One region of the Lysinibacillus sp. GW821-FHT14F06 genome, then DNA from elsewhere that is predicted to be linked to it. Evidence: riboswitches for the same ligand, from Rfam matches in the RefSeq annotation. Region 1 holds a riboswitch; the other holds the start of a gene.

What was found. A riboswitch is a leader RNA that binds a small molecule or an ion and turns the genes downstream of it on or off. The one in region 1 is predicted to bind FMN.
Region 2: it holds a riboswitch for FMN, as region 1 does, so the genes downstream of both, ribE (riboflavin synthase) here and AC1RNS_RS00835 (ECF transporter S component) in region 1, are expected to answer to the same signal.

Annotation. Positions count from the first base shown of each region.
Region 1 covers NZ_JBXAPF010000001.1:162,674-178,087, forward strand. The annotation lists gene resA (thiol-disulfide oxidoreductase ResA) at 1-404, shown strand, start outside; gene resB (cytochrome c biogenesis protein ResB) at 411-2,084, shown strand; gene ccsB (c-type cytochrome biogenesis protein CcsB) at 2,081-3,268, shown strand; gene AC1RNS_RS00815 (response regulator transcription factor) at 3,585-4,301, shown strand; gene AC1RNS_RS00820 (ATP-binding protein) at 4,294-6,069, shown strand; gene sigX (RNA polymerase sigma factor SigX) at 6,160-6,693, shown strand; gene AC1RNS_RS00830 (RsiX family anti-sigma factor) at 6,690-7,982, shown strand; FMN riboswitch at 8,176-8,364, shown strand; gene AC1RNS_RS00835 (ECF transporter S component) at 8,583-9,170, shown strand; gene AC1RNS_RS00840 (sodium-dependent transporter) at 9,330-10,676, shown strand; gene AC1RNS_RS00845 (STAS domain-containing protein) at 10,740-11,126, opposite strand; gene AC1RNS_RS00850 (methyl-accepting chemotaxis protein) at 11,326-13,020, opposite strand; gene AC1RNS_RS00855 (ATP-binding protein) at 13,137-13,574, opposite strand; gene AC1RNS_RS00860 (SpoIIE family protein phosphatase) at 13,581-14,711, opposite strand; gene glnA (type I glutamate--ammonia ligase) at 15,148-15,414, shown strand, end outside.
Region 2 covers NZ_JBXAPF010000017.1:47,227-62,640, forward strand. The annotation lists gene AC1RNS_RS15555 (NCS1 family transporter) at 1-1,121, shown strand, start outside; gene AC1RNS_RS15560 (hypothetical protein) at 1,152-1,361, shown strand; gene AC1RNS_RS15565 (amino acid permease) at 1,651-3,015, shown strand; gene pgeF (peptidoglycan editing factor PgeF) at 3,112-3,876, opposite strand; gene AC1RNS_RS15575 (transmembrane-type terpene cyclase) at 4,023-4,661, shown strand; gene AC1RNS_RS15580 (CAP domain-containing protein) at 4,891-5,499, shown strand; gene AC1RNS_RS15585 (VanW family protein) at 5,672-6,664, shown strand; gene AC1RNS_RS15590 (methyl-accepting chemotaxis protein) at 6,884-7,708, shown strand; gene AC1RNS_RS15595 (HAD hydrolase-like protein) at 7,756-8,373, opposite strand; partial or broken gene AC1RNS_RS15600 (SDR family oxidoreductase) at 8,883-9,557, shown strand; gene AC1RNS_RS15605 (aminoglycoside 6-adenylyltransferase) at 9,619-10,497, shown strand; FMN riboswitch at 10,523-10,648, shown strand; FMN riboswitch at 10,773-10,898, shown strand; gene ribE (riboflavin synthase) at 11,124-11,762, shown strand; partial or broken gene ribB (3,4-dihydroxy-2-butanone-4-phosphate synthase) at 11,790-12,389, shown strand; gene ribH (6,7-dimethyl-8-ribityllumazine synthase) at 12,425-12,892, shown strand; gene AC1RNS_RS15625 (spore germination protein) at 13,052-14,506, shown strand; gene AC1RNS_RS15630 (C45 family autoproteolytic acyltransferase/hydrolase) at 14,622-15,414, shown strand, end outside.

The DNA.
Region 1 (15,414 bases):
ACTTCACGTTAGTAGATTTAAACGGTGAGAAACATAAACTGTCTGATTATAAAGGGCAGGGGGTATTTTTGAACTTCTGGGGAACTTGGTGTAAGCCATGTGAAAAGGAAATGCCTGCAATGGACCGTCAGTATAAATCGTTTAAAAACCAAGGTGTACAAACATTGGCTGTCAATATTGCACAAACAGATTTTGAAGTTCAGAATTTTGTCGATAGATACGACTTAACATTCCCAGTGGTTATTGACAAAACAAAAAGTGTTATGACTGCCTACAATGTTGGACAATTACCAGCAACGGTTCTTATTGATCCAGATGGTAAGGTAGCGAAAATTATTACGGGTGAAATGACGGAGGCAAATATTGCTTCGTACATGGAATTAGTGAAGCCGAATAAGGAGTAAATGACTATGGAAAATATCATTTGTGCTTGTGGTCATAGTAACCCATATGGCACGAAGCTCTGTGAAAAATGTGGTCGCCCTTTAACTGAGGAAGGTAAGCAAACAAAAGTTGTTGATATGCGCTATGATGGATCAGCGATTCGATCAAAAACATACAACAAGACATTTGTTGATAAAATTTGGAATTTCTTCTCGAGTGTAAAAGTAGGAATTGCCCTTATTATTATCACACTGGTCGCTGCGTCAATCGGAACAATTTTACCGCAAGAAATATATGTAAACGCTCCAGATGCAGGTAAGGCCGAATACTATGAGAAAGTCTACGGCTGGTTTGGTAAACTTTATAATTATTTAGGATTATCTGATTTGTATAGCACTTGGTGGTTCCAAATTTTAGTTGGAATGCTCGCTATATCGATTATTGTTGCAAGTTTAGACCGTGGGATACCATTGCATAAGTCTCTGAAAAATCAACGCGTTAAACGTCATGAAAGTTTTCTGAAGCGTCAACGCATTATAGCAGAGGGACAAGTTTCAAATCCTGAGGAAACACTCGAAAAAGTTCAGCAAAAAATGACTGACTTAAAATATAATGTTCGACGTGATGGAAGCGCACTTTTAGCAGAACGCGGCCGTTTTTCTCGATATGGCCCATACATAAACCATGTCGGCCTTATTATTTTTTTAACAGGCGTTATGATACGTTTAGTGCCTGGCTTCTATGTGGATGAGTCGATTTGGATTCGTGAAGGTGAAACAAGAGCTATACCAGGGATGGAAGGCTATTTTATTAAAAATAATAAATTTATTTTAGAAACTCATGACAATAAGCCACAGGGCGAGCAAGTGGCACAAGGTGTCAATGTAGTAGCAAAAAACTTCCAAACGGATGTCACATTATACAAACAACCTGAAGGCTCACTTCCAGGGGACTTGGATAATCTTGAAAAGGTGAGAGATTACTCGATTCGTGTAAACCATCCTTTAAAAGAAGATGGTTTTGCCTTATATCAAATGAATTACCGATTGAATGAATTGAAGCAGATGAATTTCGATTTGGTGAATAAAGTAACTGGTGAATCTCTTGGTAAAGCTGAAATTGATCTAACAAATCCTAAAAAGGAATATGATTTAGGAAATGGTTCTTCCGTACAGATTCTAGTTTATACACCAGATTTTTCTGGTTTTGAGAATGGTGAACCACAAACAAAAACTTCTATACCTAATAATCCAGCATTTTTATTTAAAATGAAAACACCTGAAACACCAGATGGAGAGGTAAGTTTTGTTGAAATTATGAAGCCGCCTCTTGAACCGCTTGGAGAAAATAAATATCGAATGAAATTTGCTAGTGCTGACACACGAAATACGGCAAACTTTACAATACGTAAAGATAGTACAATACCTATTCTATTTGTTGGTGGTATTATTTTCATGATTGGTGTAGCAATCGGTTCGTATTGGAATCACAGACGTTTATGGTTACAGGTAGAGCCAGATGGAAAAGTGATAATGGCTGCCCATGTTAATAAAAATATGTTCAGCATGAAAAAAGATTTAGATGCTGTTTCATCCTTTACTGATTTACCACCATATATAGATCAGCTAGAGAAGTCAGAAGATGTCGAGAAGTCGACAAAATCAGCCATTACTAAAAAGGAAGGTGACAACACCTTATGAGTTTGATTGATATAAGCGGAAACCTATTGTTTGTGGCATTTATAGCTTATCTTGTAGCAACGTTATTCTTTGGTGGTTCAATAAAGCAATCGAATGCTACAGGCAAAAATACAGATAAATGGGGCAAGCTGGCTATTGCTATCACTATAATTGGTTTCCTTTCGCAGCTTGGGTATTTTATTACCCGTTGGATTCATACAGGGCATGCACCTGTTAGTAACATGTTTGAATTTACGACAGCTTTTGGTATGTTCATTGTTGCTGCATTTATTTTAATTTACTTTATTTACCGCATGACAGCATTAGGTTTAGTGGCACTACCTGTGGCACTTTTAATCATTGCCTATGCAGCGATGTTCCCGAACGAAGTAAGTCCATTAGTGCCATCTTTACAAAGTCATTGGCTAACAATTCATGTTATTACAGCGGCTTTGGGTCAATCGATTTTGGCCATAAGTGCGGTAGCTGGACTGATTTATTTATTAAAAGTAGTAGATGTTACGAAGGCCACTAAAGAACGCTTTTGGTTAGAAACAGTGATGTTCTGCTTAGTGTTAGTAGTTGGCTTTGTCATTGCTTCCTCTACGTTTAAGGCGATGGATTACGAATCTAAATACTCTTATGTTGATAAAGAAGGCACAGAGCGTCAAATAACTTATAATATGCCACCGATATTTGGAATGAATGAATTTAAAGCAATTGAAGAACATGGTATGTCGCCAATTGTAGAAATGCCTTCACTTATTAATGCGAAGAAATTAACAACGGTTGTTTGGTCATTATTAGTAGGATCAATTTTATACTTATTAATTCGTTTAATTGCACGACGACGTATTAGCGCAATATTCCAACCATTTGTTAAGCGTGTCAATTTACAATTACTAGATGAAATCGGCTACCGTTCCGTATTAATTGGTTTCCCAGTATTTACATTAGGTGCTTTAATCTTTGCGATGATTTGGGCACAAATCGCCTGGAGTCGTTTCTGGGGATGGGATCCAAAAGAGGTATGGGCACTTATCACATGGTTATTTTATGCAGCATTTTTACATTTACGCCTTTCAAAAGGTTGGGAAGGTAGAAAATCAGCTTGGTTAGCATTAATTGGCTTCGCCATTATCTTATTCAACTTAGTTGCTGTTAACTTAATTCTTGCAGGCTTACACTCATACGCATCAAATTAATACGAAACTAGCTTACGTTTAGGGGTGCTTGGGAGAGAGGGATACAAGCTTATACCTATATCAACTATGAAAACGCTTGTATAATAACGTCCTGTCTGCATGAAGAAGCAGTTGAGCGTTCACTTCTTTTACCTTGGAGCACAAGTTTTGCAGGATGATGAACTAGTATGGAAGCATATATGAGATTTTCAACGTCGCTAGTATTAGAAAGATAAGCCTTCTTGCTTGTGGCAAGAGGGCTTTCTTTTCTTTTCAATATGTGTCGAACCATGTACAATAGAATGTAGAGAAAGATTGGAAGAGAGGGATCGTGAAAGTGTCAGAGAATATTTCAGTGTTAGTAGTAGACGATGAGGATCGTATTCGACGCTTATTAAAAATGTATTTGGAGCGTGAAGGATACCTTGTTGACGAAGCAGAAAATGGTGAACAAGCGATCGAAAAATCTTTAGAAAAAGAGTACCATTGTATTTTATTAGATATCATGATGCCTGAAAAAGACGGACTTGAAGTATGTGCAGAAATCCGTGAACGTGCAGCAACACCAATTATTTTATTAACTGCTAAGGGCGAAGAAGCAAACCGTGTACAGGGCTTTGAGCTTGGGGCAGATGATTATATTGTAAAACCATTTAGTCCTCGTGAGGTAGTGTTACGTGTGAAGGCTATATTACGTCGTTCGCAGGCATTCTCACCTTCGACAAATGCATCCTCCTCTAAAGATTTGGTTGTATTCCAGCATTTAATGATCGACCACGATGCCCATCGTGTAACAGCAGAGGGGATTGAGGTAAATTTAACACCGAAAGAATATGAATTGCTTTATTTTCTAGCGAAGTCGCCAGACAAAGTATTTGACCGTGAACAATTACTAAAAGAAGTTTGGCATTATGATTTCTTTGGAGATTTACGTACTGTGGATACGCATGTAAAGCGCTTACGTGAAAAGCTCAATCGTGTATCTGAAAACGCTGCAAAGATGATTGTCACTGTTTGGGGCGTTGGCTACAAATTTGAGGTTGTCAATGAATAGAATATGGAATAGTGTTGTCGGGAAGCTATGGGTAACCATATTGCTTCTCGTTTCATTTGTATTATTTGTTTTCACGGTTTTGATGCTCGAATTTCTACAAAATTACCATATGCAGCAAGCGGAGATTTCGTTGCGTCAAACAGCTGCAACGGTGGCAAGTATTGTAGATGATAATGAAACGGCAGAGTCAACATCGGAATTATTAAAAGATATTTTACCCGAAAGCACGAATGCCCTTATTGCGACAGGTAATAACGAAGTATCGTTTGCTTTGCAGGAGGGAGTTAATAAAAAAGAAATACAGGATACTATATTAGCCAATAAATCTTTCCATAAAATTTTTCAATCAGATGAACCAATTACGAAAGAAATGATGATGCCATCATCTACAGATAAAGAAAAAATAGAATCGTATGTGGTGCTCGGCTTCCCATTAAATGTAGAGAATGCCGTGCATGGTGCTGTCTTTATTTATCAAAGTCCAGATGCACTACATAAAACATCGAAAGAAACGACAAAAATTGTCTTTTTATCTGCCTTTATTGCCTTTGTGCTAACAACATTCTTTGCCTTTTTCCTTTCCTCACGTATTACCTCGCCATTACGTAAAATGCGTGAACTGGCGTTTGAAATTTCAAAAGGGAATTTTGAAGCAAAAATGCCAACAACACAAAATGATGAAATTGGTCAGCTTGCTGTTGCCTTTAATCAAATGGGGCGACAATTAAAGCATAATTTAGAGGTAATTAATCAGGAAAATGAACAACTTTCTAATATTTTGACATCGATGACAGATGCAGTCATTACGTTTAATCGAGATCGTACAATATTATTAAGTAACCCGCCAGCAGAGCGTTTAATGCAAAAATGGTTTGTTAATAAAGGATCTCAAAGTGCAAAGCCAATTCCACCAGAGCTATATCATATGCTAGATCATGTACTGATGTTTGAGGATAAATTAGAAGAAGAAATTGAGATGGACGGAAATTATTATACCTTTACGATTAGTCCCCTTTACAGTGGGGAATTAATACGTGGAGCAGTTGCTGTTATTCGTGATATGACAGAGCAGCATCGCTTAGAAAAGCTGCGTTCAGATTTCATAGCGAATGTATCTCATGAGCTGAGAACACCAATTTCAATGCTTCAGGGCTATTCAGAGGCCTTAATGGATGATGATTTTATTCAGGATCAGGAAGAACGTAACGAGATAACAAAAATTATCTACGATGAATCGAAGCGTATGGGACGTCTAGTAACAGATTTATTAGATTTAGCTCGTATGGAATCGGGGCATATGACGCTTTATAAGGATGAGCTTCCAATTAATTCTATATTCGAGCGGATAACACAAAAGTTTGCTCAAGTCGCTAAAGAGAAAAATGTTCGTCTAGTATTTGATAGTGAATTCAATGAGGAAGCTAGGATAAGTATTGACGAGGATCGGATTGAACAAGTGTTAACAAATTTAGTTGACAATGCACTCCGTCATACGGATGAAGGGTCAGTTACTGTCAAAATTGAGCAGGAGCCGACCTTCGCAAAAATATCTGTTCAGGATACAGGACATGGCATTCCACATGAGGACTTACCTTATGTTTTTGAACGTTTTTATAAAGCTGACAAAGCCCGGACGCGTTCTAAAGGCGGAACTGGCCTAGGTTTAGCTATTGCTAGAAATATTGTAAAGGCACATTCAGGGACGATTATGGTAGACAGTGTGCTGAAAGAAGGTACGACCTTTACGTTTTATTTACCTTTCGAGTAATTAATATCATTGCTACTTTAGTGGTATTAATTGGCTGTAACTTCTGTAAACATGAAGACGACAAATATTATAGAACGGGGGTGGAGTGCATTGAATGACTCCGTGTTCCATCGACTATACGATGCATACCATCAAGACGTGTTCCAGTTTCTTATTTATTTAGTAAAAAACCGTATACTTGCTGAAGATTTAGCGCACGAGGTTTATGTACGAGTGTTGCGCTCATACGATCAATTTGCAGGAAATAGCAGTGAAAAGACATGGCTTTTTGCCATTGCTAAAAATGTAGCAATCGATCACTTTCGGAAGCAGGCAGTACGCCAAAAGCATTCACTTGATTTTTTTGACTGGGAAACGGAACAGCTCCATTCAAACACACCATCACCGGAAGATATGTTGGAGGCCAGTGATGAATTTATGCAGGTAGAGTCAGCACTTGAAAACTGTACAGGAGACCAAAAGATGGTCATCATTATGCGCTATTTTCAAGATTTATCGATTGCAGAAACAGCACAAATACTAGATTGGACAGAAGCAAAGGTAAAAACAACGCAGCATCGTGCCATTAAATTTTTAAGGCAACAGCTACAACAGGTTAGAGAACAGGAGGCGAAACGGCAATGACACATAACCAGTTTGATAATGACCAACTAGAACATGTATTGAACAATGCCCCTAAGCTTTCTGACCGCCGTTCTAAAGATGAAATATTAAATCGATTATTGGCAGATACTCGCTTGCAGGATAATGTTCATCTGCAAGAAGCCATCCAGCAGCCAGTAGACGAAGAAGTGTCAGCGCAAGAACAACAGCAAAGTACAGAGACAGAATCAACAAAGCGCAAAATCCGTAAATGGCCAATCTTTATGAGTGTTGCCGCTGTTTTCGCATTAACAGTAGGTGTAGGTTCTATGTTTATGAATAATAAACATTCCAAGATAGATCAGGCGACTGCCCCTGATATTGCTCCATATTCTACTATGGAAGATGGGCCAGCTGCAAAAACTGCTGAAAATCATGATAATTATTTGGATTCGAGCATTGTTGCAGAACATGCTAAATTTATGTCTCTACGTACCTCTGTGTACGAGGAGGACTTAACGGATGCCGTTGTCTTCCGCATTGGTTTGGCAAGCCGTGATGTAGAAAGTGTACCAATGACGTATATTATTCCCAATGAGCAAGTTGCAGCAGATTTTGGGAAAGAAAAACCTTCTACATTACAAATGTATAAAAAGTATGCACCACAAATTAAAGAGGAAGAAAAAGGCTTTACTAATTACCATCCATATCAAGGTGAATTGAAAGAAAAAGACGATAAGCTGATTCATGTATTACCTGAGAAAAATGATTACGATGTAGCTTCTGCCCCTGTGAATGAGTATAAGGGAACCTTGCAGGATACATTTTCGGACTCAGAGTATACAGAGGTAGAGTTTGAAAATGCAGATGGTACACCATACGAGTTCTCCCAAGAGGGGGAGCCGAGTAAGGCTATGTCATTAACAGGTCCAAGTCATTTTAATTATTATTTATATAAAGATCAGAATAATGGGACGGAGTATTTATCTCCTGATTTTCGTCAAACTTTTTCCACGGTAACAGAAGCGATTACAGTTATGCGCAATAAAAATGATGATGTCTATGTTCCTGTCGTTCCAGAAAATGTGACCTATACTGTTCAGGAGGTTGCTGAGGGTGTTGTTGTTACCTTTAATGATCCTCTTGATTTAACGACTATGGAACCGGTTCGAGCAACACAATTAATCGAAGCAATGATGCTAACGGCTGCAAGCTTTGATAAACAATTACGCCTAGATAATGTAGTTCAGGAAAATTGGGAAGGCTTTGATTTTAAAAATTTCTTGCCCAAGCCAGTAGGCGCAAACAAGCAATATATGGATACGCCATAGCAACTTTTTGGCGATAGTGAAGGAGTTTTCTCGTACATAGACAGTGGCGAGAATACTCCTTCTTGTTTTTCTGGCGATAAATCAATTAACTGTCCATAAAACATACAAATCTAATAGGATTTTTTAAGCAGAACTATTTACTTTTTCTAAATAATTCATTATAGTAAAGCTGTAGAACAAAAATAAAATATTGATTCATCTTCGGGGCAGGGTGAAAATCCCGACCGGCGGTAATAGAGTTGTAAATCGCTAATGTGAAAGACATTGGCTCGAATGATTTACTAATGACTCTTCAGCCCGCGACCTGTGCAAATTTTTTTGCATGGCTGACTTGGTGCGATTCCAAGGCCGACAGTTAGAGTCTGGATGGGAGAAGATGGAGGTACGATCGTCATTCGTTATTTTAAATTGGCTTTGAACGGGCGTTTTTTCAACATGACTTTAAAGTTCGCTCAAAAACTGCTAATTAATGGCGTTTATTAATCATGCCTATTCTCCCTTATGCCAAAAATGCATAAGGGTTTTTTCATGAATAACATGTGATTAGGTCGTAACCTTTCTTCTTGCGAGATTGAATCAGCAAAGAGGAGAGAGTTTTCAATGAAGAAAAATGTTAAACTTCAATCGTTTATAACGATTGGCATGCTGAGCAGTATTTCATTTTTATTAATGCTATTTAATTTCCCAATTCCGCCATTCCCAGCGTTTTTGGAAGTAGATTTCAGTGATATGCCTGCATTACTAGCGGCTATCACAATGGGACCTGTAGCGGGGATTCTAGTAGAGTTATTTAAAAATGTTTTGGATTGGATTTTCTCAGGCACGCCGACAGGAGTACCAGTAGGACATATCGCTAACTTCACAACAGGTATTTTATTTATTTTACCGGTATCCATTATTTTTAAGCGTTTTAAAAACATTGGTGGCCTTATTAGTGGCTTAGCAGCAGGAACAATCGTTATGGCGGTTGGTATGAGTGTTCTTAACTATGCTGTATTTTTACCAATGTACACGTACTTTTTGGGGATGGAGCCTGTTGTAGGAGATTCATTATATAAAATGATTGTGGCTGGAATCTTGCCATTTAATATTGTCAAAGGAATTTTATTAACTGTTATCATGGCTTTATTATTTACAACTATGCGCAAATGGATAGATCGTCAACGTAATATGTATTTAACGAAATAAGATTATGAAACCTCGGGTGTTTTGATACACTTGAGGTTTTTTTATGGATAGAACGCATGAAGTAATGGATAGATTCGTCAAATGAACTTAATCTAGTCGGGCCTAGTGTTTTCATGTAGAATAAGAAAGAGTTTAGAAATGCTAGAGGAGTTTGAAGAGATGAGTGAAAAAAAAGCACAATGGTCTAGTAAACTAGGTTTTATTTTAGCATCAGCAGGTGCAGCAATTGGATTAGGGGCAATTTGGAAGCTTCCGTATGTTACTGGACAAAGTGGCGGAGGAGCATTTTTCCTTATATTTGTTCTATTTACATTGCTGATTGGTTTACCGATGCTATTATCAGAATATGTTTTAGGTCGTGGCACCCAATCTGAGGCGGTCACTGCCTATAAAAAAATTGCACCGACGAAAATGGGCTGGGCATGGATTGGCCGCATGGGTGTACTAGGTTGCTTTTTATTATTAACTTTTTATAGTGTTGTGGGTGGTTGGATTTTTATTTATAGCGGTCTTGGTGTGGCTGGAACTGTTATTGATCCTGTTAATGATCCTGGAGAGCTATTTGGAAAAATTATAGGTACGCCTTGGATTACATTGCTAGGTTTAGGGTTATTTACGCTAGCGAATGTACTAGTGATATCCCTTGGTGTGCAAAATGGTATAGAAAAGGCTAATAAGTTTATGATGCCATTATTATTTATGATGTTTATTGTACTTGTTGTCCGAGCAGTAACATTAGATGGGGCGATGGAGGGTGTGAAATTTTTCTTATGGCCAGACTTCTCTAATATTACTGGAAGGGCTTTATTAGAAGCGTTAGGGCAATCCTTCTTTGGCTTAGCAGTGGGTTTTTCTTGCCTTGTGACCTATAGCTCTTATTTAAAGAAGGATGTGAGCTTACCTAACTCGGCGGGCTCGGTTGTTCTTTTAACTGTACTTGTATCATTTTTAGCAGGATTAGCGATCTTTCCAGTGGTATTTGCCTTTGATTTAGAGCCAGCTTCTGGACCGGGCTTACTGTTTATGGTGCTGCCAACAGCATTTAGCCAAATGCCGTTTGGTGAAGTGTTCTTAGCGATGTTTTTATTATTATTTTTATTCGCAACGTTAACATCCTCCTTTAGTTTATACGAAATTATCGTAGCGGCATTTATAGAAAAGGGGCAATTGTCTCGCTCAGTATTGACACTGTTATTAGGTATAGTAGTCTTTATTGCTGCAATTCCAGCAGCACTGTCATCTAGTACCTTAGCTGATGTATCATTCTTTGGAAAAACAATTTTTGATACGACAGATTTTCTAGTATCGAATTTAATGCTTCCAATAGGAAACTTATTGATAGCGTTCTTTATTGTACATGTAGCTGATAAAGAATTTGTGAAGAAGGAATTACTGATGGGAAGCCATATGGGGCATGGGTATTATTCTATATATCGACTATTAATGTTAATTGTAGTACCTATAGTTATTCTAGTTGTTTTACTAAATATGCTATTACAATATTAAAAAGCAGGGTGTATTCCATTCACAGGAATACACCCTATTTTAATAATGGGGGCAACAATAGGATTAATATTCGGTAAGTGATAATTCTCCTAGCCAGTCTTCTTTAATAATCTTTCTTGCTTGCTCTTCGCTGTTTGTGATAGGAAAAACTTTATCAACCTGTGAAATAGCGAATAAGTTGCGGATGAAATCATCGACGACAATTATGGCGATTTTCTTTTCTTTTATAGAAACTTTTTTGGCAAAGTTGACGATCATACCAAAGCCGGTACTATCTATATTTGTTACCTTTTGCATATCGATAATATATCCATGCTTTGTTTCTAAATTTAGTGATTGAAGATCTTTTTTTATATCCTCAATCAGCTCGTATTCCAAATCACCAGTAAACGCAATTAAGATATAATCAGCCTTTGTGCCAATATCCATCGCAATTTTCTTCTGATTCATACTATAGCGCCTCCATTTTCCTTTTCTTGTTTATGGATTAATTACTACTTGGATAATTTCTTGACAAGGTTGAAGGCTTTCCAAAGACCTTTTTGAGCCACCTCATCTGCTTATGTTATTGTGGGAGTCACCGCATTTTTGTATATTGCTTTAATAGACTCCCACTGATTCTATCACATCGTATCATGTTAATTCTTAATTAAAACTTAAATTTATTGACTTCGTTTTGTAATTTATCAGCAATTGTTGCTAATTCATCTGAGTTTTGTGTTATCTCTGCTACGGTAGCATATTGTTCCTCAGAAGTAGCAGCGATTTCCTCTGTTGCAGCCGCAGAGTCCTCAATGATACGAGAAATGTCTTGAATAGCTTGTTGAACACCTAAGGAGTTATCATTGACATGCGTAAATGCAGTTTTCATTTGTTCAACACCTTTTTCCGTCTCCACAACTTTCTCCACAATCTCTTTTAAAGCAGTTCCTCCTTTATTGATAATTGTTACTTGCTCCTCTACTGCAAGCAAATTGCTTTCCATTGTGCGAACTGTTACTGATGTTTCAGCCTGAATATCATTTATTAGATTTGTAATTTGCCCAGATGCCATGCTTGATTGCTCAGCTAGCTGACGTACCTCTGAGGCAACAACCGCAAAGCCTTTTCCTTGATCACCTGCGCGTGCGGCTTCTATGGCTGCATTAAGGGCAAGTAAATTTGTTTGCTCTGCAATACCTGTAATCACGGTGATAATACCACCAATTTCCTCAGAGCGTTTGCCAAGCTTTTGAATTGAGTCGGTTGCATAAGACACTGTTTGGGTTACAGCACTTAAATGTTTGATCGCTTCAGTAATCGCTTCTTCTCCTTTACGTGCAATATTCGATGATTCTATAGCACTAGTCAAAGTCATTTCAGCTTTTTGCAAACTACTCGATACTTCTTCAATTGTTTTTTGCATCATCGATACAATTTGCTCAGCTTGATCGGATTGTGTTGTTGTTCCAACTGCGATTTCATTCATGGTTAATGCAATTTGGTTAGAAGCCTCACTAGTTTGGTGTGATGATTCAGCTAAAGAGTGGGAAGAGTTAGCGACCTGATTAGCACTACCAGCCACAATTGTAATTGTTTCTGTTAAACGATCCTTCATATTACTAAATGCAAGTGCCAGATCCGCAATCTCATCCTTGCTCTTAGGATTTAATAATTTAACATTCAAATTTAAATCTGCTAGCTCTTGGGCATTGGAGCTTAGAATATTAATTGGGTTAATGATTTGTCGTTGTAAAAACCAACTAATACCGACAATCAATAGAATAGCAATCCCTAACGAAACGGCTACATTTTCAAGAGCAGATTTTGTTGCAATGCTTATATAAGGTGCTGTTGGAACGGCTGTTGCCCATACACCTATTACATCTCCTTTGCTATCTAAAATAGGGTCATAGGCTGCTTGGTGCATGCTTCCTAAAACACTGGCTGAACCAATAAATCGTTTTTTTTCTCCTAATACTACAGTTGCCACCTCGTCAGATACTTTAGTATTTAAAGCACGCTCTCCATTTTCAACAATATTGGTACTAATTCGTGTATCATTTTGGAAAATGGATACGGCATTACCGTTTGTTAGCTCGCCAACTTTATCAGCGATGTCAAAATTCTCAACCATATTGATATCGCCTTTATATAATTGATTATTTTTGATGGACCAATCTCCAGGGAATTTTGCATTTAAATATTCATAGCTTACTTGAATATCTGATAGAAGCTTAGTATCAGCACTTTCTAAAAGATTCTTTTTCGCAACATAATAATTTATCCCTGCTAAAAGTGAAGTAAGTAGTAAAATACAACTAAAGATTAGCAGGCTTATTTTTTTTCGGATTGACAGTCTCATTAAAACTCCTCCAATTATACGTTTATAGGTATATGTTGTTGAACCTTATATCACGTTATGATTTCCGCTGCTCGTTTTGGCGAGTCGAGTAGCGTTTTTTAATAGTTAAAAATTTATCAAAGCTCTCTATTTTCATTTATATAAATTCTTTTTGAGATACCGACTAAAAATTTTGTTTCAGAAATATGTTCAAACCAAATATCATCAACCATATTTTTGACAAAAAATAAACCACGCCCACGATCTGAATAATCAAGTTCATTGAAATCGTATTGAAGAACTTTATCCCAATCATTTTCAGCAATCCCTTTTGCTTCATCAGTAACAGTTACTTTTATTTCTTCATTGGATTGGCATACATGTATTTGAATTTCTTTTTTTGAGCATGTATTGATTTTTCCCATTGCTTCAACAGCATTTATAACTAATTCATGTACAACAAAGCGTAATTCCTTTTTATAAGGTAGATTATATACATTTGAATAATTTTCCATAACTTGATCTACGAATGCTATAGCTTGTGTATCAGGATTTACATTGAGCGTGAATTCCATCACCAATCACCTACCCTGTAATGTAATTGTTATTGAAACTACTGTTATATCATCACTGTGATCATTATCTAATAAATTGTACTTTTGAGAAAATTTTTGTAAGGCATAGCTATTTTCTTGTGAGGCATAGGAATGGAAAAATTCCATATCGATACTGTGTTGCTTATTTAATGTCAATAATCCATCTGTATAAAGTATAATTCGATGCCAGCCAGATAAAGGAATTGTTTTTTTAGTGATTGGAATTGTAGGGAATAATCCAAGAATAGGTGTGTTCGCTTGAAGAAATACTGTCTCTCCATACTTTCCAAATAAAAATCCAGCTGGATGGGCTGCATTAACATAGTGTAATGTTCCATTTTTTGTATCAATAAGTATGTAGATAGCCGTCATTAAAAAACGGTCCATATCTTCATCAGAGAAAAGTTCGTATATTTGACGATTCAGCTCCCGAATGACTGTTACAGGATCGATTAATTTTGTAATCATACCTTTTAACAGAGATCGAACGGACATGGTAACAAGTGATGCAGCGATGCCATGCCCCATAGCATCATATAAAAGAATAGCTGTCAAATGTTCATTAATCCTAAACCAACAGTACATGTCACCTCCTAGTGTATTGGATGTAACATAAAGTCCATCAATCTGTAGGTATTTAAGATTTAATGGTGGTGATAAAGCGTTTTTTTGAAATTTTTTTGCCACAATTAAGTCTTTTTGAATAATACTTTCTTGCTGCTTTCGAAGTTTTGCTTCATTCTGATATTTTGTGGCTACTTGAATTCGAGTTTTAAATTGTGTGAAATCAAATGGCTTTAAAATAAAATCAAATATCCCAGCTTCAAAAACTCTATCAATCGTAATCGTTTTCTCATAAGTAGTAGCAAGAAGGATTGGGACATCAATCCAGTTTATTAAACTGTCAATTTGCTGACATATTTCTTCGCAATTTTTAAGTGTCAATTTTGCATCGAGAATAATTAATTCCAGCTCTTCTTTCAAAGAATCTAATAAATAATTCATTGCTGCATCAGAGGAGGAAAAGCAATGAATATCTTTGATGTCTATACGATGAAAATATTTTTGCAGACGCAATACATCATTACTTACGCTGCCAATAATTAATACTGACATGCTTCCTACATTCACCGCCTTATGTATCTTTAACAGAAGATTTCCAGGAATCTTAGTTATTTATTTCTAACTATATTATATACGCCTTATTTACTTGGCTGATGAACAATATAGAAATTCTAATTTGCTATAAATTTACCAATAAATATGGCATTATACAAGACTATTGTGATATAAATTGTGGAAATATTATTTCTTATTTAAATTCCATAAAACAGACCATGAAAATTGCTGAAAATTTTTGTAGTAAAGCCTTAATCCCGTATAAAGGGATTCGTAAATGAGAGCTCTATATATCTAAAAAAAAGATAAATATCTTCGGAAAAAACAATGTAATAAAATCTTACATATGTATTGCGTTTTTTTCTTTTATAATGTAATTTGAAAACAGTTATTTATTGTGATGTTAACTAAAATTACATTGGAGTGGTGAAGAATGAAACATTATATAAAAGAAGATATTATACGCCGAGTGGAAGAAGAAAATGTGAAATTTATTCGCCTACAATTTACTGATATATTGGGAACAATTAAAAATGTTGAGGTTCCTGTAAGTCAATTAGAAAAAGCATTGGACAATAAAGTGATGTTTGATGGTTCATCCATTGAGGGCTTTGTACGTATTGAAGAATCAGATATGTATTTACGTCCAGATTTTAATACTTTTGTAATTTTCCCTTGGACAGCTGAAAAGGGCAAGGTA
Region 2 (15,414 bases), on a different contig from region 1:
TATTATTTGATTTTGATAATTGGTTTATTTGTTTCCTTGTATTTGCGGCGCTTCAGCTCTTTAATACATCACTCGGCATTAAGTCCATTGAGCGCTTCGCTGATTTAGCAGCACCTGTCATTATTTTGATTTCTTGCTGGATGTATTACACATTGGCTGATAATGCCACGTCGCAAGGGAAAAATATTTGGACGTGGGTAGAAACCCCAACAACTGGCTTTGCTGCCTTTACAGCTTTTATGGTAGTGGTCATGGCAAACATGGGCTTTTGGTCAACGCTCGCAGCTGATATGCCATCATTATCTCGTTTTTTTAAAGCACCTAAAAATGAGCGTAATTGGTTCAAACGGAATAAAACACAGCTCGTGGGCTCATTAATCGTAATGCCAATTACGAACACATTCATTGTTACAATTGGAGCTGTTTGTTATATGGCTGTTGCCTCGGCTGATCCAATCAATGCTTTACAGCAAAGCGCAAGTGGATTTATATTAGGCATCTTACTATTAATGATTGTGTTAGCCCAGTGGTCAACAAACACCTCTGCCAATGTTGTGCCAGCAGCCACTATTTTCTCCAATATTGGCGGACCAAAAGTACCGTTCTGGGTAGGGGTTGTCATCGCTGGAATCATCGGTATTCTTGCACAACCATGGAGCCTATTTGATGTGATGGTAAATGTTCTATTAATTATTGGGGGTATTTTAACTGCAATAGTTGGTATTCTATTTGCTGACTATTATTTAATTCGTAAACGTCGTGTGCATGTGAAGGCACTTTATGAGTTAGATGGGCAGTTTAAATATTTCAATGGATTTAACATAGCTGGTTTGATTGCCTGGGTGATAGGTGGTGCAGTAGCAAATATCTTCTCAACCTATTCTTCATTAGTTGGATTCTTTGTAGGTGCTTTTGTTTATTATGTGTTAGCAAAGTATTGGTGGTTTAAAAAATATCCTCAAGCAGAAATAGAAGACCCAAATGATGCAAAATATTTAGGGATAACAGTCGGGCATAATTTGGATGAACTTTTCACCCAGTCACAAATGCCTACGCCATCAGTTGACCCAAATGAGGGTGACATAACGGATCCACTATTAGAGATAAAAGGTGCTGAATAAATAAGACAACGGAGAGGACGAGGTGATTGCATGTCAGAACATTTACAAAGCACTGAGGAGATTCAAAAAATAGATGATTTTTTAGATAGCGGCTACAAAATTAAATATGTGTATGAAAATTTAAGTGGAATGTTTGTGGAGTTTGCACGTCAGGAGGAAACTGTTTTGCAACAAATTCTAACTGCTGATGCCCGTAAATACTTCTCGGCCAAACTTCAAGAGCAAACATTGTTACAATAATAAAGAAAAGCGTGTTAGTAAATTAGAACTTTCCATCATTTTTAGAAAATAAATATAGACTTCTTTCTTCATATAATAAGAAAAATATTTGACTCAAGTGGAATATCTTTATAAAGTGTCCCTTAATTGCTAAGCATGATTTCGATATTAAATCGAATTCATGCTTTTTTTATTTTGATTTATATATGTTTTTCCTAAAAATACAATTGTATTTTTAGAGTGTATTTATTATTATAGAAAAAGTAATTATTCAACTTAGAAAAACATCAAAGAAAGAGGCGTTATTTGAGTGGTAAACAAAGAATTAAAAAGAGGGTTAGAGGCTCGTCATATCCAAATGATTGCGCTAGGTGGTACAATTGGCGTTGGTCTATTTATGGGTTCAGCCAGTGCTATTCAGTGGACAGGTCCCTCCGTGCTTCTTGCCTATGCCATAGCTGGTATCTTTATCTTTTTTATAATGCGGGCTATGGGAGAGATGCTGTATATGGAGCCAAGCACAGGCTCTTTTGCAACATTTGGCTATAAATATATTCATCCATTGGCTGGTTATTTAACAGCATGGAGTAACTGGTTTCAATGGATTATTGTTGGTATGTCAGAAATAATTGCGGTGGGTACATATATGCAATACTGGTATCCAGATTTACCAGCATGGATTCCAGGATTCATTGCAATGGTCATTTTAGGTGTCGCTAACTTTATTTCAGTAAAATCATTTGGTGAGTTTGAATTTTGGTTTGCGATGATTAAAATTGTTACAATTATTCTAATGATTATCGCGGGAATCGGTCTTATTTTCTTTGGAATAGGTAATGATGGCATTGCTATTGGGCTATCTAATCTATGGAATCATGGAGGCTTCTTTACAGGTGGCTGGACAGGCTTTTTCTTTGCCTTATCATTAGTAGTTGCTGCCTATCAAGGGGTCGAGCTAATTGGTATTACAGCTGGAGAAGCGAAAAATCCTCAAAAAACAATTACAAATGCGATTCAGAGTATTATTTGGCGTATTTTAATCTTTTATATCGGTGCCATTTTTGTCATCGTGACGGTTTATCCATGGAATGAATTAGGGACAATTGGTAGTCCTTTTGTTGCTACGTTTGCTAAGGTGGGTATCACAGCAGCTGCTGGTATAATTAATTTTGTCGTCATTACAGCGGCAATGTCGGGCTGTAATAGTGGGATTTATAGTGCTGGTCGAATGTTGTATACATTGGCTATGAATGGACAAGCTCCGAAGTTTTTTGCCAAGCTTTCTCATAATGGTGTACCATTATTCGGGACGGCAGGTGTTTTAGTAGGTCTAGTGATAGGCGTCATCTTAAGCTATTTAGCGCCAGAAAATTTATTTGTCTATGTTTATAGTGCAAGTGTTTTACCAGGAATGGTACCTTGGTTTATTATTTTAATTAGTCAAATAGGATTCAGAAAAATACATGGTACAGAGTTATCTAAGCACCCGTTCAAAATGCCATTTGCTCCGATTACAAACTATTTGACAATCGCTTTTTTAGTAATGGTACTAATCGGAATGTGGTTTAATGATGATACCCGCGTTTCATTAATCGTGGGAATTATCTTCTTAGCTTTAGTGACGATAAGCTACTATGTATTTGGCATTGGTAAAAACCGTCATGAGCGTCAATAGTGTGAGAAGGGTGTGTCTATTTGGATATACTACTTGCATTGCTAGAACATATTATAAATAGAGTAGGGACAATCGATTGTGGATTGTCCCTTTTCACTATTGTTCTTTTCGCATAATGAAGCTTAAATGTCTGCCAGCTTGTTTGTCTTGGCGGTAGGAAAAACCATTTGGGCTGAGATATGTGCAGGTTGCATCAATGTGAATCTTTTTAGAAGGAATACCAACAAGCTCGCATTGTTTTTTGACGGTTTGTTGATTATCAATATGATATTTATTGGTTTGAGCATTATAATACATAAAATCTTCAGCGTAGCCTAGATTGTGGAATTTCTCATAGACATCCGTATCTACCTCAAATTTTTGTTGACTCAGCGCCATACCGATTTGTACATAAAAATCTTGTGGCTGACAATGCTCCTGCTTGATTAAATGCTGGAAAAGCTTCAACGTCACTTCCTTAACAGTCCCTTGCCAGCCTGAATGCACGACACCGATGAGCCCATTGACTTCATTATAAAAAATAACTGGTACACAATCGGCAGTAAAGCTACATAAAAGTAAATTCGGCTCACGTGTGTAAAGTGCATCAGTATTGGCAATGGCAGTATCCAATTGTTCAGCTCCACGACCTTTATCGGAGGCTGTAACACAATAAAAATTAGCACTATGTGTTTGCTGTGTACAGACAAAATGATTGAGGTCGCAATGCAGCGAAGCTACTAAATTTTTGCGATTTTCAAGCACATCTGCAATATTCACACAAGTATGCAATGCCATATTATTTTGTTCTAGCTCAAGCTGATCTTTTAAGGTAATGCCGGCAATAAAAGGGGCATTATCCACATAAATTTTAGTTTTCATATCATCACCTCGTCTTACTATATAGGATTGAGTTGTGAATGTATAGGCACTTCATACTTATACCCTTCTATTATATTTTTAGACATAAAGAATAGATTTCTTCACATATAGTATCGAAGAATCATGAATAGAAGGAGTGTGTATAAATGGCTCAAGAAAAGTTTTTATTAATTTGTCAATTAGGCATGGGGCTATTTTGGATTATTACATATATACTCATTATCAAGCAGGGATTCAAGGATAAGAAGTATGGTATGCCGATGGCTGCCATTTGTGCCAATATTTCATGGGAATTTATCTTTGCCTTTATGTATCCACAAAACGATCTCCAAAGGATGATTACCTTCCTTTGGTTTATGTTAGACATTATTATAATGATGCAGTATTTAAGGTATGGTCATAAAGAATATCGAAAATTAATTCCAAGTAAAGTATTTTATGCATCATTTTTCATAACACTCGGTGCTAGCTTTTTTATTATTTTAGTAATGATGCATGAATTTAATGATATAGCTGGAAAATATGCAGCATTCTCACAAAATCTGATGATGTCAGGGCTGTTTATTGCCTTATTACTACAACGAGGAAATCTCAGTGGTCAATCGATGAGCATAGCAGTTTGTAAAATGCTTGGTACTGTATTTGCAGCAGTAGGCTTTTATATGTACTTTCGAACTCCCCTAATTACCATTATCTCACTTGCAACTCTTTTTTATGATGGGCTCTATATTGTTTTAATATATAGGCTATATCGAAAAAAGATTTTTTTACCCAAAATAAGGTAATGAATAGTCTGTTTTTGTTTAAATAAACTTTAGCAATTTATGCTAATTACAATTATATTGCAACAATGTTACAAAGCTAAACTGTGAGAACAGCGTTGTATAAGTCATTGTGTACCTGTTTTTAGCTTATGTCATACAATTGTAAAATTCCTTCCAAATATTTAGTGATGATTAATACTTAGAAACTATTTACGATAAATATAGAGCCAATCAGGAAGGAATGAATAACATGTTTAAAAGAGTAAAGAAAGCAGCACTTGTGTCCGTATTATCTGCATCCTTATTAATCCCAGTCGGGGCGATGGCAGCCGATTCATATACAGTTGCAGCAGGTGATTCTCTTTGGAAAATTGCTGTGAAAACACAAACAGGTGTACAAGAACTAATTGATGCAAATCCACAACTTGCAAATCCAGATCAACTTAATCCAGGACAAATAATTAATATTCCTACGAAAGAGCAAGCAAGCGTTGAACAGGAAGTTGTAACATTAGTCAATGCAGAGCGAGCTAAAGAAGGTCTACCAGCCTTAAAAGAAGAATGGGAGCTTTCTCGAGTGGCAAAATATAAATCTCAAGATATGCACGATAAAAAGTACTTTGATCACACAAGTCCAACTTATGGTAAACCATTTACAATGATGAAAAACTTTGGAATAACGTATAAATCGGCTGGCGAAAATATTGCAATGGGACAACGTTCAGCAGAGGAAGTTGTAAAAGCATGGATGAATAGTGCTGGTCATAGAGCTAATATTTTAAATAAAAACTACACACATATCGGCGTAGGATATGTGAAGGATGGTAACTACTGGACACAAATGTTTATTCAACAATAAAAATATAGAACTGTTCTCTGCTGTCTGAAGCAGGAGCAGTTCTTTTAAACATGTAAGGTTCAGGTACGCATACATATTGAAAATAAATAAAAAAATACAAAAAGTAACACACTATCACTATTAAACGAATAAGATGTCTCTGTACTATAACGTTAGAGGTAGGTGCTTGCTATTGAAAAAACAGTGGATGGTCACACTGTTTATGTTATGCACTATTGGACTAATCGGTTGTCAAGGAGAACCAGAGAATGAGAAACAACAAGTGCAAGAAGTACAAGATTTAGAGCAGGAACAAAAGGAAAACAAACAGGCTGTTACGTATGAGCAAAAGCAACAATTGGAGACTGTTGTAGAAATTGTTGATCCCTCTACAAATGCGGTTATACAGACCATTACTCCAAATGAAATGGGCTTCGAAAGAAATATGCCATCGTATACAAAGGAAATTGAACAATTAGCAAGAGCATTGGCAAGAGGCAATGGAGAAACAGCTGGTTATGATCAACGCATGATACTTGATAGGCTGGATGATAATGGAAAAATAATAAAGGGCAGTCCTTTAATGGTTTTAAAAGAAAAAGAATTGGTAGCTAGAATATTAGAGGCATCAGCATCTGGTGGTAAAGTAGTGATGCCGCTTTATATAACAGAAAGCGGTTATTATCTGGAGGATATTCCTTATTTGGAGGAAACCATTGTCGCATCCTATACCACTTATTTTAATCGTGCTGATGTAGGAAGAAATAAAAACATCGAATTATCTGCTAAAGCAATTCATAATGTTATTGTCGGAAGCGAGGATTATTTTTCATTTAACACTGTTGTTGGACCAAGAGATGAAGACAATGGTTATCAGCCTGCACCAGAAATCATCAATAAGAAGGTGGTGATGGGTATTGGTGGTGGTATTTGTCAAACCTCTTCGACCTTGTTTAATGCAGTAGATCAGTTGCCAATTAAGTTTGTGGAACGACATCATCATTCCTTAGATGTTGGCTATGTGCCAAAGGGAAGGGATGCTACGGTTTCCTATGGAGGCTTAGATTTTAGGTTTCACAATACAAGTGACGTACCATTTTTAATCAAATCTATTTATGGGGATAATTTTTTAACTGTGGAGATAAGGACAGCAAAAAAATATGTAGAATTATTGAAAAAAACATAATTAATGCTTAAGACACCTCTGCCAAAGGTGTCTTTTTAAAAGTGTCATGCTATAGTTAAATTGAGGTATTTCAGTATAATGGTGGTTCATCCAGCATATATGCCATGCAGATGTGTTGGGGATATTTTATTGATGGTTCTTAAAAAATATTTTGACGCTTTTTATCACCTCATATGATGGATGAACCTTAATCGTGTGAATGGGGAAGGGGAAAAGACAATGCATGCAAAGCTACAGGCAGCAATAGATTCAATCGATTTTTACCAGGTAACCTATCCAGAAGATGCTTGTATAATTGTTGCAGACACAGAGAGAGTCATTGCCTATAAGCCAGGTAAACAAGTGGATTTAAAGGTTTGTGTTGGTGATCCTGTAGATAAATATCGTGGAACAACAACTGAAAAGGCGCTTAGCTCGGGCAGATTTATTCGAGAAGAACGAAGTACTGAGGATTTTGGCATGGCCTATATTGCATCTGCACAGCCTATTTTTGAAGGTGGACAAGTAATCGGTGTTATCAGTGCCATCCTTTCAAATGAAAAAATGGATCATATGCGATTACTAGCAACCGAGCTATCGAGCTCAGTGGAAGAAATGACTGCAACGAATGAAGAATTAGCAAAGGCAAGTGTAGATGTTTCCAATCGCTTAGAGGAACTATCTAGGTTCTCAGAGTCCATGACTGGTGATATTCAACAAATTAATGCCATTGTAGATTTAGTTAAAGATTTAGCCATGAAATCAAAAATTCTTGGACTAAATGCATCCATTGAGGCAGCTCGTTCTGGTGAGCATGGACGTGGCTTTGCAGTAGTAGCTACTGAGATTCAAAAAATGTCTCAAAGTAGTACCGAAAGTGCGGATAGCATTACAAACCAATTAGAGAGTATTAAACAAGCTATAGATCAAGTTAACGAATCAGCAAATCAAATTGCAGCATTTACTCAACAATTTTCTACGAGTATGTATGAATTAACAGATGCCTATAAAGGTGTTAATAGCACAGCAGAAAAATTAATGCACATTAGTGAAGTGAAAAATTAAAAAGAGGGGTATAGCCAATTCATTTAACGGCTATACCCCCTTCTTGATTAAATAATATCTAAAATTTCCTGTGGAGCATTTACTTTATATTCAGGCTCTTCCTGTTGAATCACCTCAATAGAATCATATCCCCAGGAAACCCAAATAATTGGTACCCCGACTTTTTTACATGCTACAATATCTCTTTGTTCATCCCCTATATATAAAACGTCTGATGCAGTACTACTAGAGTCCTTTAAAAATTTCTTCAACACTTTATCCTTCCCAAAAATACGATTTGAGCAAAGTACATTTGATACACAATGAATGTCATTCATTTTTAGAAATTCTAAAATATTTTCCTGAGAGTTGGACGAAATAATAAGGATTTTATAGCCTCTTTTATCAATTTCCATTAGCACATCCTTGATTCCCTCATAAAGATGTACCTCATTTAAAGACTGACGATACAAACGATAAAATTGAGGTAAAATCATGGGTAATTTATACATTGGAAAATCAAATAATTTACTGCGCTCCGCTATGGATAATTTTTTCAATGATTCGATTTCCTTTAACTCTATTCCTTTAAATTTATATTTTTGTGCAAGTGTATTCCAAGCTGATGCAAATACAGCCGTAGAATCAGCCAATGTTCCATCAAAATCAAAGATGATATATTTCATTGAAAATGTTCTCCTTTATGTTCTAGTTGTATAGACGCTTAGTGCTTGAAAATGTTACGTACCTTTAACGTATAATGACATGATTCTATAGCATATGAAGCAGGTGGTGGTAAATGACTCTGGATGCGTAATTTTTTTGAGTATGTATCACTGTGGTAAATATTGTATCGAAAAATGCCTCTATTGAATAATGAAAAGCTTCGTTTTAAAGAAATACAGAAAAATACCTTTATTGAAATGCAAAAAACCAAAGAACTTCAAATAAAAGTCTTTGGTTTTTGCATATATGAGTTTCATTTACTGTGTTTTCTTCATAAACAATGAAAGTATTACATTAACTAGGGCTAATACAAAGCTTATTTTAAAGACAAAGGATGAGCCAGTTGCTGCAGCTCCTTGTGCAGCCAGTTCCTATTTCTGACAACCTGGCCTACAAGGGAAGCGGATAATTACAGGGGAAAATCGCTATAATTACTGGGGGAGATAGTGGAATTGGTCGTGCTATTGCTATTGGGTTTGCAAAGGAAGGAGCCCATATGACTATTACCTATATGCCACATGAGCGATCTGATGCAGAAGCAACAAAGCAAATGGTGGAGGCAGATGGGCAGTCCATTCTATTGATTGAAGTGACTTACGTCATCCTGAGTTTTCTAAGAAAGTAGTAAGAAAAACGATTGACTGTTTTGGTAAGCTAGATATACTTGATTTTATATCAAGGTGACCAATTTCCGCAGCAAAGCATTTTGGATATTTCAAATGAACAATTGTATGATACGTTTGAAACCAATATTTTTTCGCATTTTTATATGACAAAGGCAGGATTACCTTATATGAAGCAGGGTGAGGCAATTATTTCCACTGCTTCCGTGACAGCTTACGCTGGAGCTCCGTTACTTGTCGATTATTCCTCCACCAAAGGATCGATTGTTTCATTCACTAGATCTTTGTCCTTACAGTTAGCGAGTAAGGGAATACGAGTGAATGCAGTTGCTCCTGGTCCAATCTGGACACCACTAATTGTCTCAAGCTATTCAGCAGAATATGTCAAAACATTTGGCTTAGAAACGCCGATGAAGCGAGCAGGTCAGCCATTTGAGCTTGCACCTACCTATATTTATTTAGCTTCTGATGATTCTTCTTTTGTTACTGGTCAGGTACTGCATGTCAATGTGGCATTATGACGGAAACGTAAGTGAATATTTGCTACTATAATAATAGATATATTAGCAAGGGAGAAAGTATATGGAAAATAATCGACCTATTGATAAACTGTTAAATTTTGCCAATAATGATGAACGAGTTCGAGTAGTCGGAATGGAGGGCTCAAGAGCAAATCACAATGTGCCAAGAAATGATTTTCAGGATTATGATATTTCCTTTGTTGTAACTGATATGGCTACCTTTCTTGGAAATAATAAATGGATCGATTTCTTAGGCGAGCGATTAATAACGCAAACACCAGAGGATATGGAATTATTTCCACCAGAACTAGGCAATTGGTTTTCCTATTTAATGTTATTTACCGATCATTCAAAAATTGATTTGACACTAGTTCCTATTGAAGAATTGGAGCTTTATCTTGAAAGTGATGGACTTTTAGAAATCATTCTGGATAAAGACCAGCGCTGTATAAATGTTCCTGAGGCAACAGATGTTACGTACCATGTACAAAAGCCAAGTGCACGTTCATTTGATGATTGTTGCAATGAATTTTGGATGGTTTCAACTTATGTTGTAAAAGGCATTTGTCGCAATGAACTTCTTTTTGCCAATTACCATTTTGAACATATTTTACGTGAAGAATTACTTCGAATGCTATCGTGGCGCGTTGGCTTTGAAACAGAATTTAGCTTAAGTGTTGGCAAAAGTTATAAGTATTTATCTCAATATTTACAGGCAAAGGAAGTTTCTCAATTAATGGGGACCTTTGAGCTAACCTCTAAAAAAGCTATATGGCAGGCGTTATTTCAAGCCTTTGATTTATTCGCAAAGGCATCACAGCATGTGGCTGCAAGACTCGAAGTAGAATATCCAGTATACGAAAAGAATATTAGAGCGTATGTGGATGAAATTTATCAGAAATTTTTTGTAAAGAATTTTGTGGATAATATTATAAAATAGTGTTATCGTAAAGAATAAGCTAAATAAAATCCTTCGGGGTAGGGTGAAATTCCCAATCGGCGGTGATGAAGCAATTCAAAGTCCGTGAGCGAAAGCTGATTTGGTGCAAATCCAAAACCGACAGTGATAGTCTGGATGGGAGAAGGGTAAAAGTGCAAACTTTTTAAATTCGTATGAATTTATAAGGTTTATTTGATTATGCTTTTATGTTAACTTCCCGTCGTTGAGATTGGGAGGTTTTTTTATTTAGCGAATAAAAATAAATTAAATAGTAAGATGTTCTTCGGGGTAGGGTGAAATTCCCAATCGGCGGTGATGAAGCAATTCAAAGTCCGTGAGCGAAAGCTGATTTGGTGTAAATCCAAAACCGACAGTGATAGTCTGGATGGGAGAAGAACGATGAGATGGCAGCCTATGGAAAAAATATAAAATTCTAAGGTTTATTTGCTGACGTCTTATTTATATGAACTCCCTAACCCCTTTCATGTGAAGGGGTTTTTTTGGTATTGGCTGTAAGGAGGGACAGAGAACGCTGAAAGTAATGGATAGAATTAGTTAAGTGATGGATTGACCTCAAAAATTAATGGATAGAGCCCTTAATGCGTGGAAAGAAAGTAGGTGGAAAAATGTTTACAGGGATTATTGAGGATATTGGTACAGTAAAAACCTTGCAAAGCGATCAGCAAAGTATGAAAATTACAGTCCTTTCAGCAAAAATGGTGGAGGATGTAAAGCTCGGAGACAGCATAGCGGTCAATGGTGTTTGTTTAACAGTGACAAACTTTACTAATCAAGAGTTGACGATGGATGTTATGACAGAAACGGTGAAGGCAACAAATTTGCAGCAGCTTGCTGTAGGTGACCCAGTTAACTTAGAGCGTGCCATGCCTGCGAATGGACGATTCGGTGGTCATTTTGTAGCAGGACATGTTGATGGAATAGGGAAAATAGTACGTAAACGACCATTAGCAAACGCAGTTTATATCGATATTGAGCTATCCGAGGATTTAACAAACTACTGTATTCCAAAAGGCTCCATTACGATTGATGGTACGAGCCTAACACTTTTTCACGTTGAGCAAAAAAGTGTCACAGTATCACTGATACCTCACACGTATAAGGAAACAATTTTAGGTATGAAGAAAATTGGCGCTTCCGTTAATATTGAAACGGATTTAGTTGGAAAATATATTTTGCACCAGCTAAAGCGTAGGAACGAAGTAACGACTATTACGAGAGACTTTTTAACGCAAAACGGATTTTAAACGATGAACGGTAAGGAGGTGCCAATAATGCTGCACACAATTGAAGAAGCAATAGAGGATTTAAAACAGGGCAAGATGATTATTGTAGTAGACGATGAGGATCGAGAAAATGAAGGGGATTTACTGGCTTTAGCAGAGTATATGACACCTGAAACGATAAATTTTATGGCGACATATGGAAGAGGTCTTATCTGCACACCGATCACAGAGCAGCTCGCACAAAAATTGGGCTTACAACCTATGGTAAGTAACAATACAGACAATCATCAAACAGCATTTACAGTTAGTATCGATTATATGGATACAACGACAGGAATTAGCGCCTTTGAACGCGCAATGACAATAAAAAAAATGATTGAACCACAAGCGAAGGCAAATGATTTTCGTAGACCAGGCCATGTATTTCCGTTAATCGCAAAGAACAATGGTGTGTTAGAGCGTAGAGGTCACACTGAAGCAACCATTGATTTAGCTAAGCTTTGTCACAGTATCCCCGCAGGCATTATCTGTGAAATTATGGGGGACGATGGCAAAATGCTTCGCTTCAATGAACTAGTCAACTATGCAGCGCATCATCAACTAAAAATAATTTCAATTGAAGAATTAGCGTTATATCGCCAGCAAAATCTCAAAATTACAATTTAAAAAAGGAGAATTTAGAAATGGGTAAAACATTTGAAGCACAATTAATTGGTACTGACTTAAAAATTGCTATCGTAGTAGGTCGATTCAATGAATTTATAACAAGTAAATTATTAGACGGGGCACTCGATGGTTTAAAGCGACACGGTGTAAATGAGGACTTTATTGATGTAGCTTGGGTTCCAGGTGCATTTGAGGTTCCGTTTATTGCGAAACAGCTTGCGGAAACAAAGAAATATGATGCCATTATTGGTTTAGGAACAGTGATTCGTGGCTCAACAACACATTATGACTATGTATGCAATGAATCAGCAAAAGGGATTGCCAATGTATCATTAACAACAAATGTGCCCGTCATTTTTGGCATTGTGACAACTGAAAATATTGAGCAAGCTATTGAGCGTGCAGGTACAAAATCAGGTAATAAAGGCTATGATTCCGCAATGTCTGCTATTGAAATGGCGAATTTAAAGAGAATGATTGGCTAAAACATAGTTTGAAATTATCTAAATGAAATTATTCATCTAAAGTATCTTATCTGTCTTAAAACCTGAATATTTTAAACAAGCATGGGGAAAATATGGTGTAAGTATATGGATGCATGTACGAATCTGAAACTGATTCAGTAGGAGATGAGGAATATTCAAATGGAACAAATCGTAAATTTGCAAACTTTGAAGGCACTATTTCAACGCTCTGCTGATGTGATTTTTCAAAGGTATACAATGCAGCAACATACAGTACATGTTATTTATTGTGATGCTATGATTAATGAGCAATTACTACAAACCGTTATTGTTCAAGAGCTCCAATCGATGCTTGAAAAAACTTCAGGTGAATTATTAGAGGAAGATATTTTAAATCATCTACACATTCCTCATTTGAAAAAAATCTCTGAAAAAGAGGACATCATTACCAAAGTTTATAAAGGGCATGTGTTGCTGTATTTTGAAGATGAACAATTATTATTAACAAGTTTTATTCCTAAAAAGCCAAATCGGGAGCCTAGAGAAACAGCCCTTGAATTGGTCATAAAGGGTCCGCGAGACGATTTTATTGAGGATATCGATATTAATATTGCTTTATTACGAAAACGATTACCTACAAATTCGCTAAGTGTTGAAACATATGAAATCGGCAAGCGTTCTAAAACAACTGTAGCAATCCTTTATATGGATGATATTGTTAATAAAAAAATGCTAGAGGACATCAAAATAAATCTTCAAAAAGTAGATACGGATATTGTGTTTAGTGGAGATATTTTAATGGAGAGAATCGAGCAAAGTGCAAAAATTCTTCCCAGACATGATTATACAGGTCGTCCTGACTTTGCTTTACAGGCCCTAATTAACGGTAGAATTGTGATAATGGTGGATGGTGTCACTTATGCCATTATTACGCCAGCTAACGTGCTGCTAGTATTTAAATCAGGAGAGGATTATTATTTTCCGATTATTGTTAGTTCAATGGAAAGACTGCTACGCATTGTTGGCATATTAATTAGCGTGCTTTTACCAGGCTTTTGGCTTGCGCTTACGACCTATCATCAAAATCAATTACCTTTAATTCTTTTAGCAACAGTTGTACAATCAAGGACAGGGCTTCCGTTTCCAACGATTCTAGAAATACTACTAATGGTATTTATGTTTGAAATGTTCCGTGAGGCAAATATACGTCTTCCTAGTATCGTTAGTGGATCAATCAGTGTCGTTGGAGGTCTAATCATTGGAGATGCAGCCATTAAAGCTGGTATAACAAGTCCTCCAATGATAGTTGTAATTGCTATTTCGAGTATTGCAGCCTATACGCTTGTCAATCAATCCTTTGTCACGGCAATGAGTATATTTCGCATTATTATTATATTAGCAGCAGCATTTTTCGGCCTGTATGGCTTTTTTATAGCAATTTTTTTCATTCTTCTATATACGGCAAATTTGCGAGTCCTTGGCATTCCTTACTTAAATGTAGGAGCAGATTTAAATTGGCAAGATATGAAAAAATCTTTATTGAGATTATCTCCTAAAGGCTATGGTAAACGTCCAGCATTTTTAAATTTGCAGGATAAAACTAGAACATCTCGAAAAAATAAAAAAATGGGCTAGGTATAGTTGACTATATCTAGCCCATTCCCTTGGTTCCATCTAACATTTTCTTGACCTTCAATTAACTTGAAGCTTTATGATGTTAGAAAATAAGTTAATTAAGGGAGAGAATTGAATGTCAGGTTATGAAGAGTTAATCGTCAAAGTTGAAGATGTGAACGGTAGCTACTACCAAATTGGTTTACAGCAAAGCAAAGAGCTCTTATCTTTATTGCAAATGCAAAAAGATGTATTAATGCACTTAACTAGGTCTACTAATACTCAAATAGCGAAACAACTTTTACAAAAGCATTGTCCACAGATAATCCATGAGATGGAAGGCTTGAGTGCTGGCGCAGCTCTATCGATAGACACTGTGCTTAGATTGTTCAGTGGCTATACTATTACTTTTCCAGAGATGGGCTGTACAGCATTTGTGCGTGATGGAATGTACATCCGTAATTATGATTTCAGTCCAGCTTTATACGATGCTAGGTTTGTTTTCTCTAAACCAGTGAATGGTTATGCAAGTATCGGGTTTAGTCAGCAAATTATCGGTAGACTAGATGGGATGAATGAATACGGGTTAGTTGTTGGTCTGCATTTTGTTAATCATGAACACTCTGAAGAAGGCTTTATTGCTTCTACAATTGTTCGTGTACTATTAGAGCAATGTAAAACAATTGAAGAGGCATGCATGTTAATAAAGGAAATTCCACACGGTTACTGTTATAATTATTCTATGACAGATTGTAGTGGGAGAGCTGTAGTAGTGGAAGCCTCTCCACAGAAGCAAATAATAAAGCAGGAAAATCCTTTAATTTGTACAAATCATTTTGAATCTATACATTTAATAGAAAAAAATAAGAAAATGATAGAAGGCTCTATTCATAGAAAGCAATTTTTAACGGTATTACTGGAAGAAGAAC